Regions from separate parts of the Paenibacillus sp. Pae15 genome, predicted to be linked through region 3. Evidence: riboswitches for the same ligand, from Rfam matches in the RefSeq annotation. Region 3 holds a riboswitch; each other region holds the start of a gene.

Evidence for each region. Region 3 has a riboswitch for cyclic di-GMP ahead of NR121_RS14820 (hypothetical protein). Riboswitches for the same ligand answer to the same signal wherever they lie in the genome.
Region 1: linked by a shared signal. The riboswitch ahead of NR121_RS16280 (response regulator) and the one ahead of NR121_RS14820 (hypothetical protein) in region 3 are both predicted to bind cyclic di-GMP.
Region 2: linked by a shared signal. The riboswitch ahead of NR121_RS01775 (hypothetical protein) and the one ahead of NR121_RS14820 (hypothetical protein) in region 3 are both predicted to bind cyclic di-GMP.

The regions. Positions count from the first base shown of each region.
Region 1 is NZ_JALJRM010000019.1:49,529-51,796, reverse strand. Features, by position in the region: gene NR121_RS16285 (metal-dependent hydrolase) at 1-582, opposite strand, end outside; gene NR121_RS16280 (response regulator) at 805-1,167, opposite strand; cyclic di-GMP riboswitch class I at 1,356-1,438, opposite strand; gene NR121_RS16275 (aldo/keto reductase) at 1,681-2,268, opposite strand, start outside.
Region 2 is NZ_JALJRM010000002.1:2,453-4,720, reverse strand. Features, by position in the region: gene NR121_RS01785 (acyl-CoA thioesterase) at 1-192, opposite strand, end outside; gene NR121_RS01780 (HD-GYP domain-containing protein) at 384-989, opposite strand; gene NR121_RS01775 (hypothetical protein) at 1,059-1,265, opposite strand; cyclic di-GMP riboswitch class I at 1,402-1,489, opposite strand; gene NR121_RS01770 (phosphoenolpyruvate synthase) at 1,763-2,268, shown strand, end outside.
Region 3 is NZ_JALJRM010000016.1:88,995-91,262, forward strand. Features, by position in the region: gene NR121_RS14815 (THUMP domain-containing class I SAM-dependent RNA methyltransferase) at 1-756, shown strand, start outside; gene NR121_RS14820 (hypothetical protein) at 925-1,224, opposite strand; cyclic di-GMP riboswitch class I at 1,307-1,398, opposite strand; gene NR121_RS14825 (YuzB family protein) at 1,701-1,922, opposite strand; gene NR121_RS14830 (hypothetical protein) at 1,974-2,268, opposite strand, start outside.

The sequences.
Region 1 (2,268 bases), on a different contig from region 3:
GAAATGCAGCGGCACGACGGTCTTGGCCTTCAGCCATTCTGCAGCAAGAGCCGCATCCTGAGGTCCCATCGTAAACACGTCGCCGATCGGCAGAAACGCCACATCAATTTGGTTGCGCTCGCCAATGAGCTTCATGTCGGAGAACAGTGAGGTATCCCCGCTGTGAAGAAGCGTCAAACCGTTCCACCGGATGATAAAGCCGCCCGGCATGCCTCCATAGATGATCTTCTTCTCTTCTTCGAGCACGATGCCGGAGCTGTGAAAAGCCTGGATCATCTCGATCTCCGCATAGCCCAGAGAGGTACGGCCGCCAATGTTCATAGCAAACGTCTTCGCTCCCTGCCAGCTCATATACGTTGCCAGCTCGAAGGTGGCAACGACGGTGGCATCATTGTTTTTTGCGATCGGCATGGTATCCAGAATATGGTCCGGATGTGCGTGGGTAAGCAGGATGTGCTCCACTTTGATATCCTCCGGCTTGGTAGCTGCCAAAGGATTGCCGGAAATAAACGGATCAATGATCAGAGAGTGTCCTTCGTGACTGAGCTGCACGCAAGAATGCCCATGATAGCGAATTTCCATAATGGTTACTCCTCCTTGGTATGGGAATCGGGTTACTTTAGGACAAGCATCGTATGTACATTGTAACAAAGAACCCGCCATAAACTCAAAAAAGAAAAACGTCCGCAAGATCATCGGACGGTTCATGGGTGCGCTAGCCCCACCCCTCATCTTTCACGATTTCAAAGGCGGACCGTAAACTTTCCATCCCATACCCAACGCCTATTTGAAAAACCGGCCGGTTCATCCGGCAAAAGCCTTCAATAATGCCTCCCTTACACGGTCTTTGCTGAAGGGCTTGACGATAAAATCGATGGCCCCCATAGAAACCGCACGAATCAAAAGCGCCTGCTGCCCCATCGCCGACACCATGATGACTTTGGCATCCGGGTCCATCGTCTTGATTTCCTTCAGCGCCGTAAGGCCGTCCATCTCCGGCATGGTTATGTCCAGCGTAACCAGATCCGGTTTAAGCTCGGAATAAAGCGTCAGGGCCTCCAGCCCGTTGCTTGCCTCCGCCACGATTTCATACCCAAATTCGATCAGGGAATTTTTGAGAATCATACGCATAAATAAAGAATCGTCTACGATAATAATTTTTTTCACGCCGGATTACCCCCACTTGTATGATGTATGTACGCAAGGATAAGTGGCAGCACGGTCCTATAATGGCAAGTGATCAGTCAAGCTGATTTGTAACACTCGAAAAAACTTGAGATGAGATGCCGGGTCACTAAAAAAAGACCTCCCGTTTGCCGTAAAGGAGGCCCGTATCAGACGATTTCCTCCGGTCCTTCGGCAACTGGCTGACGTAGTTTGCACATTAGTCCCTTTAGCATTGCGTCCTTGACTTTTACCAGGGTTGCCTTAGTCGAGTGAACCGATAATCAAATGTATTATAGCATCCTATGGTGAAAATACAAGAGCGAACTCTCGGCCTGAATAAGGTTAAACGGCTCTTCTTTTCTTATCTATAATTATACCTGTTCGCTCCAGGCATTGCCACAATTTTGTCAATTTTTATCAGTAAGCTGTAGAGCGCCATGTTTAATATGAGAATCCCGGATGTCCGCTGCTTATGCTGCCTCTGACGTGCCCGTCCCTCTTCAGCATCCGGTTTCATCTTGAATGGGCAGCTTCCTCGGATCGGTCTGTCGCCAATGGGGGTTCAGGAGATAGTGCGGAAATCTCCTTTCTCCACTCCGGAGTCATGTCTATGTTCAGCGCTCCAAGCGAGGGCTCCAACTGTTCAACACTGCGGGCGCCAATGATCGGGGCCGTGATCCCGGGATGAGACATGACCCATGCCACCGCTAATGAAACCGGATGAACGCCATGCTCATCCGCGTACCGGGTGAAGCGGTCCGCCGTCTCGTAATAGCCTGCATCGGCATAACGAAGCTTGTAATTCGCCTGCTCAACGAGCCGCCCCAGTTCAGGCTTTCGGCCGACACCGTATTTCCCTGTCAACAGTCCGCCTCCCAGAGGGCTGTAGGAGATGACGCCCATCCGCTCGGATTGAGCCATCGGCAAAATTTCGACCTCCGCCTGACGTTTCACCAGGTTGTACATCGGTTGAATGCATTCAAACCGGGCAAGGCTTTCCCTGGCTGAAATCCCAAGCGCCTTCGCGATCTGCCAAGCCGCCCAGTTGCTGACTGCCGGATGCAGTATTTTTCCCTGCCGCTGAAGATCGTCCATAGCCCG
Region 2 (2,268 bases), on a different contig from region 3:
CAAAAAGTCGACAGAATCCGTCGAAGCCGTCACGACGTTTCTGCGGCAGTGCTTGGAAGCCGCGATAGAAGCGATATCATCGATATAGGCCATCAGCTTTCCGCCAAACAGCGTATTGTGATTATTGACATCCGTCGGAAATACTCGGGATGTTTTGTAGCATCTAGATTCCTTGACATATCTTTGTTCCATATACAGTCTGCCGGCTCCTTCATGTTCATGTACATCATCCGTACGCGCATGTACGTTTTGAACACATTATGCAGGCTAACCCAGATGTTGTCAATGCTGTGTCGCTTCCCGTTTGCCCAAATCCGGCGCCGTTGGAGAAAAACGAATGTAAAAAAGCCCCCCGGATTAATCACAGGAGGCATTTGGTATATTCAACCGTAATATTCTTCTCTCCATTTGCCGAAGCTGGAGAATGTCTTTAATTCATGCGACGGGATGCTCAGGAAAACCTGAACAAGGTTTTTGTCAAATTGCTTCCTGCTCTGATACCACAGCTCTTGCTTGGCTTCTTGAACGGATAAACCTTTTCTGTGAGGACCGTCCTGCAGCATGTCATCAAAAGCATCAAGGATAGAGCAAATTCGCGCAAAAGTCGGAATAAACTCACCGCGCAAGCCATAAGGATAACCGGACCCATCCCAGCGTTCGCGGTGGTATTTAATGATTTCAATAATATTCAAATCATGAATTCCTTCTTTTTGCGCCAGATTTGCTCCGAGCACAGGATAACGTTTCATGGTTTCCCATTCTTCTACCGTCATACCTGTTTTCTTTGTAATAATATCCGTTGGAATAAAAATCTTGCCAATGTCATGAAGCAGACATCCTACGACCAGACTACGTGTTTGTTCCTGATTGAAATGAAGATAGGATGCCATGATTCTCGCCATTTTGCCAACCCGCATGCAATGTTCGTATGTATTTAACTCTTTCTTCATCAATCTAAAAAGAATGTACAGCAATCGTTCATTTTTCATGACTTACTCCTCCATACCATGAAACTGATCCATGCAGACTTCATGTGAAACCGTCCCGTATGTCAATCATCAACTGGTCTTTTTTTCCTTTTTTCTTGATAATTCTTTAAAAATAAAATCGATTTCTTCCTTAAGATCGGCTGCCCTTTCAAATTCAAAATTAACGCGAGCCACCTTTAATTCAGCTTTCAGGTTAGTGTAGTGGTGTTTTAATTCCTCATAGGTTTGGTTTCGAATCTCATCCAATCCCATTGCAGGAACTCGGCCAAGATACATTTTCACTCTCTCCTCTCATCAATGATTTCACAAAACACGGACCAACTCATCTACTTAGAGTGACGATGGAAGAATGCTACATAATACGTCCCAAAACCAAAAAATCCCCCGAAATTGGAGGATTGATGATCCGGATTTCGGTAACTGGCTGGCATAGTGTTTATCACACTGAAGCCCCTGTAGCTTTGCGACCCCACTTTTCAATGGGTGTGCCTTTATCACTTTTCAAAGGAGATTAGTTAGAAAAAACTAGATATTATCTAACAATGTTCGACATATTCAATCAAATTCCTTTTTTATAGTAAAAATTTTCATTTTTATACTATATATTGTGAATGGAAAAGCCTCTCCTCATGTAAACCATCGATTGGAGAACGGCTTTCGCCGGGGGATGGAATAATATGAAAATCAGCAAAAAAATGGTTGACAACTCAGTGACAAGATCAATATATTGGGAACCAATGCAAGCTGCCATTTCGTATTAAGGAGTTGGAAAAATGCCAACGATATATGTGCTGAATTTTCAGAGTATTGATAAATCCCATCTGCCGGCTGTGGGCGGAAAAGGAGCCAACCTCGGGGAGCTGACAAGAGCCGGCTTCCCGGTACCGCAGGGTTTTTGCGTGACAACTGCCGCCTACCGCCAATTCATTCAATCCAGCCGGGAGATGAAGGAACTGTTCGATCAGTTGGACCGCGTCAGCCATGAACAATTGGAGCAAATACGTATATTGGGACAGCGTATTCGCGAACATCTCACCTCCCTTTCGATGCCCAACTCTGTAAAATCGGCTATTTCAAAAGCGTGGGAAACCGCTGGGAAAGCTCAAGCTTATGCTGTTCGTTCCAGCGCTACGGCTGAGGATCTGCCGACGGCCTCGTTCGCGGGACAGCAGGATACTTATCTGAATGTTTGCGGACTGGAGCAGCTGCTCAACGCCGTACAAAACTGCTGGGCCTCACTGTTTACAGACCGGGCGATCTCGTATCGCGCCAAAAACGG
Region 3 (2,268 bases):
GTCATCGAGGTGTCGCTGCTCAACGACATCGCTACATTGACGCTGGACACAACCGGCCCCGGACTTCACAAGCGCGGCTACCGCAAGCTGGTCACGGAAGCCCCGCTGAAAGAAACCATGGCCGCAGCCTTGGTCCTGCTGAGCCGGTGGCAGGCCGAACGCCCGCTCTATGACCCCTTCTGCGGATCGGGCACGATACCCATCGAAGCCGCAATGATCGGATGGAATTTGGCCCCGGGCTTAAGACGCAGCTTCAACGCCGAGAAGTGGCCGCTCATTCCTAATGAATTATGGTCTCAAGCCCGCGAAGAAGCTTACGATCTTGTAAAGGATGACATCCCGCTCCAGATTACGGGCTCCGATATCGACCGGAAAGCGATCGATGTCGCTTTGGCCGCCGCGAAGGCGGCCGGCCTGGCAAAGGAGCTGACCCTGCAGGTGCTCCCGGTTGCCAAGGTCATGCCGCGGGGAGATTACGGATGTATCATTACGAATCCGCCGTATGGCGAACGTCTGGGCGACCACGGTGAAGCGGAACGGGCTATTCGCCAGTTCAGCCATTTATACGGGCAGCTGCCTACATGGTCCGCCTTCATCCTGAGCCCGAACAAACAGCTTGAGCATCATATGGGCCGTAAAACCGACAAGAAACGCAAGCTGTTCAACGGCCGCATCGAATGCAGTCTTTACCAATATTTCGCCCCCGGCGGTTTATACGGTTGGCGCAGCAACAAGGCGGCTCCTTCCGAACAATAACATTCGGGACCTTGCCGTACTGTGATCGTCTTAAGCTTCTTCATCTTTCCATGTTTATGCTGAAGCAGCCCGGACATATCATATAAGCATGCAAAAGAACCGCTTCAAAGGCACTTCGCCTTATCCGCGGTTCTTTTTGCGATATCGGTTATTCTTCTATTCCGGCAATCAGGCGTGACGAACCAGAGACTCCCTGCAGCTCAAATAATCGAATAGCGGCATGAATATGTCATTATCCGCTTCGCATCTTACAGACAGCTTGACTTCGCCGCACCAGTAAAAATTCACGATCTGATGGCTGCGCCCCTTAACCATTTCGACGTCCCAGCACGGCGCCATCAGTTCGTAAACCTCACGGTTAATGAACATTTTCGGACCTTCGTTCGACAAAAACACGCCTACGAAATCATTCCCTACTTTCGTGTAAAAGCCTTTTCTTGACATGATGCTCCGATCCTGACCCTGCATCCGTTTCCACTCCTTTTTCAAAAACAAAGAGACTCTCAACCTACGGGTACAGGAGTAGCAAATGGATGCGTCGCTCCTTACCTTCGGCAACTGGCTGGCTTGGCGCCGGAATCAGCGCTTTAGCCCCTATAGCTTTGCGTGCCCAGGCTTTCGCCTGGTTTGCCTTTATCGAGTTTGCTCGAATAATGTCTTCAAATGAACTTCATTTCCTTAAGAATAAAAGATAAGACCTAAGAGATACATAATTCAAAATTCCTATTTTCACCAAATATATTGAGTCTTTGGAACTATTTTCAATATATAACAGCCCAATTTCTCCTATAAGGAACCGATACGGGCCAAAATGATGAGGTACTTAACTCCTTAAAAAGACGGATGATAAAGAAAAAAAGCGGACTCCGAAACGCTTATAAACCCGCAGCAACCTGCGGTCAGGACCTGACCTGAACATAAGCGCGTAGGTATCCGCTATGAAGTCACTTCACATATTTACTGGCCTTTTCGATCGCTTCGTCCTCCGTCTTGCCGGTAACGTACCGGCCATTGACGAAGATGAAGGCAAAGCGCGAACAGGGCCCGCAGTACGATTTGCACCCCACCTTGATTTCTGCGTCGGGGGCCAGCTTCTGCAGCTTGGGCAAAGCCGTTTTTAATCTCATATGCTTGCATTTATCGCAAATACGTATATCGTTGGCCATACGGGGGCTTCCTTTCTATTGCATTAACCCATTGCGGAACCCGCTAAACAATCAGTGGTCGCCGTGGTTGCCTTTGCCCGGATTGGTCACCGAAAAGCCTTCCTCAGGCACATAGAAGTAATCGATGCGAATACCGTCCAAAAACGGCTCGTCCTTCTGAAGAATCACATCGATGCCTTTGTCGGTCGAGACGACGACATCGTTTTCCGTAGGCTTGTCCAATTTCATACCGTAATGCGCATGATCTCCGTGTGAATGCGTCACGTATACGCGGAGCTTCAATTCTTTGTCTTCCTCTTTCTCTATTTCGGCCAAAAGCACTTTGGCGGCATTGCGCGAAATTTTG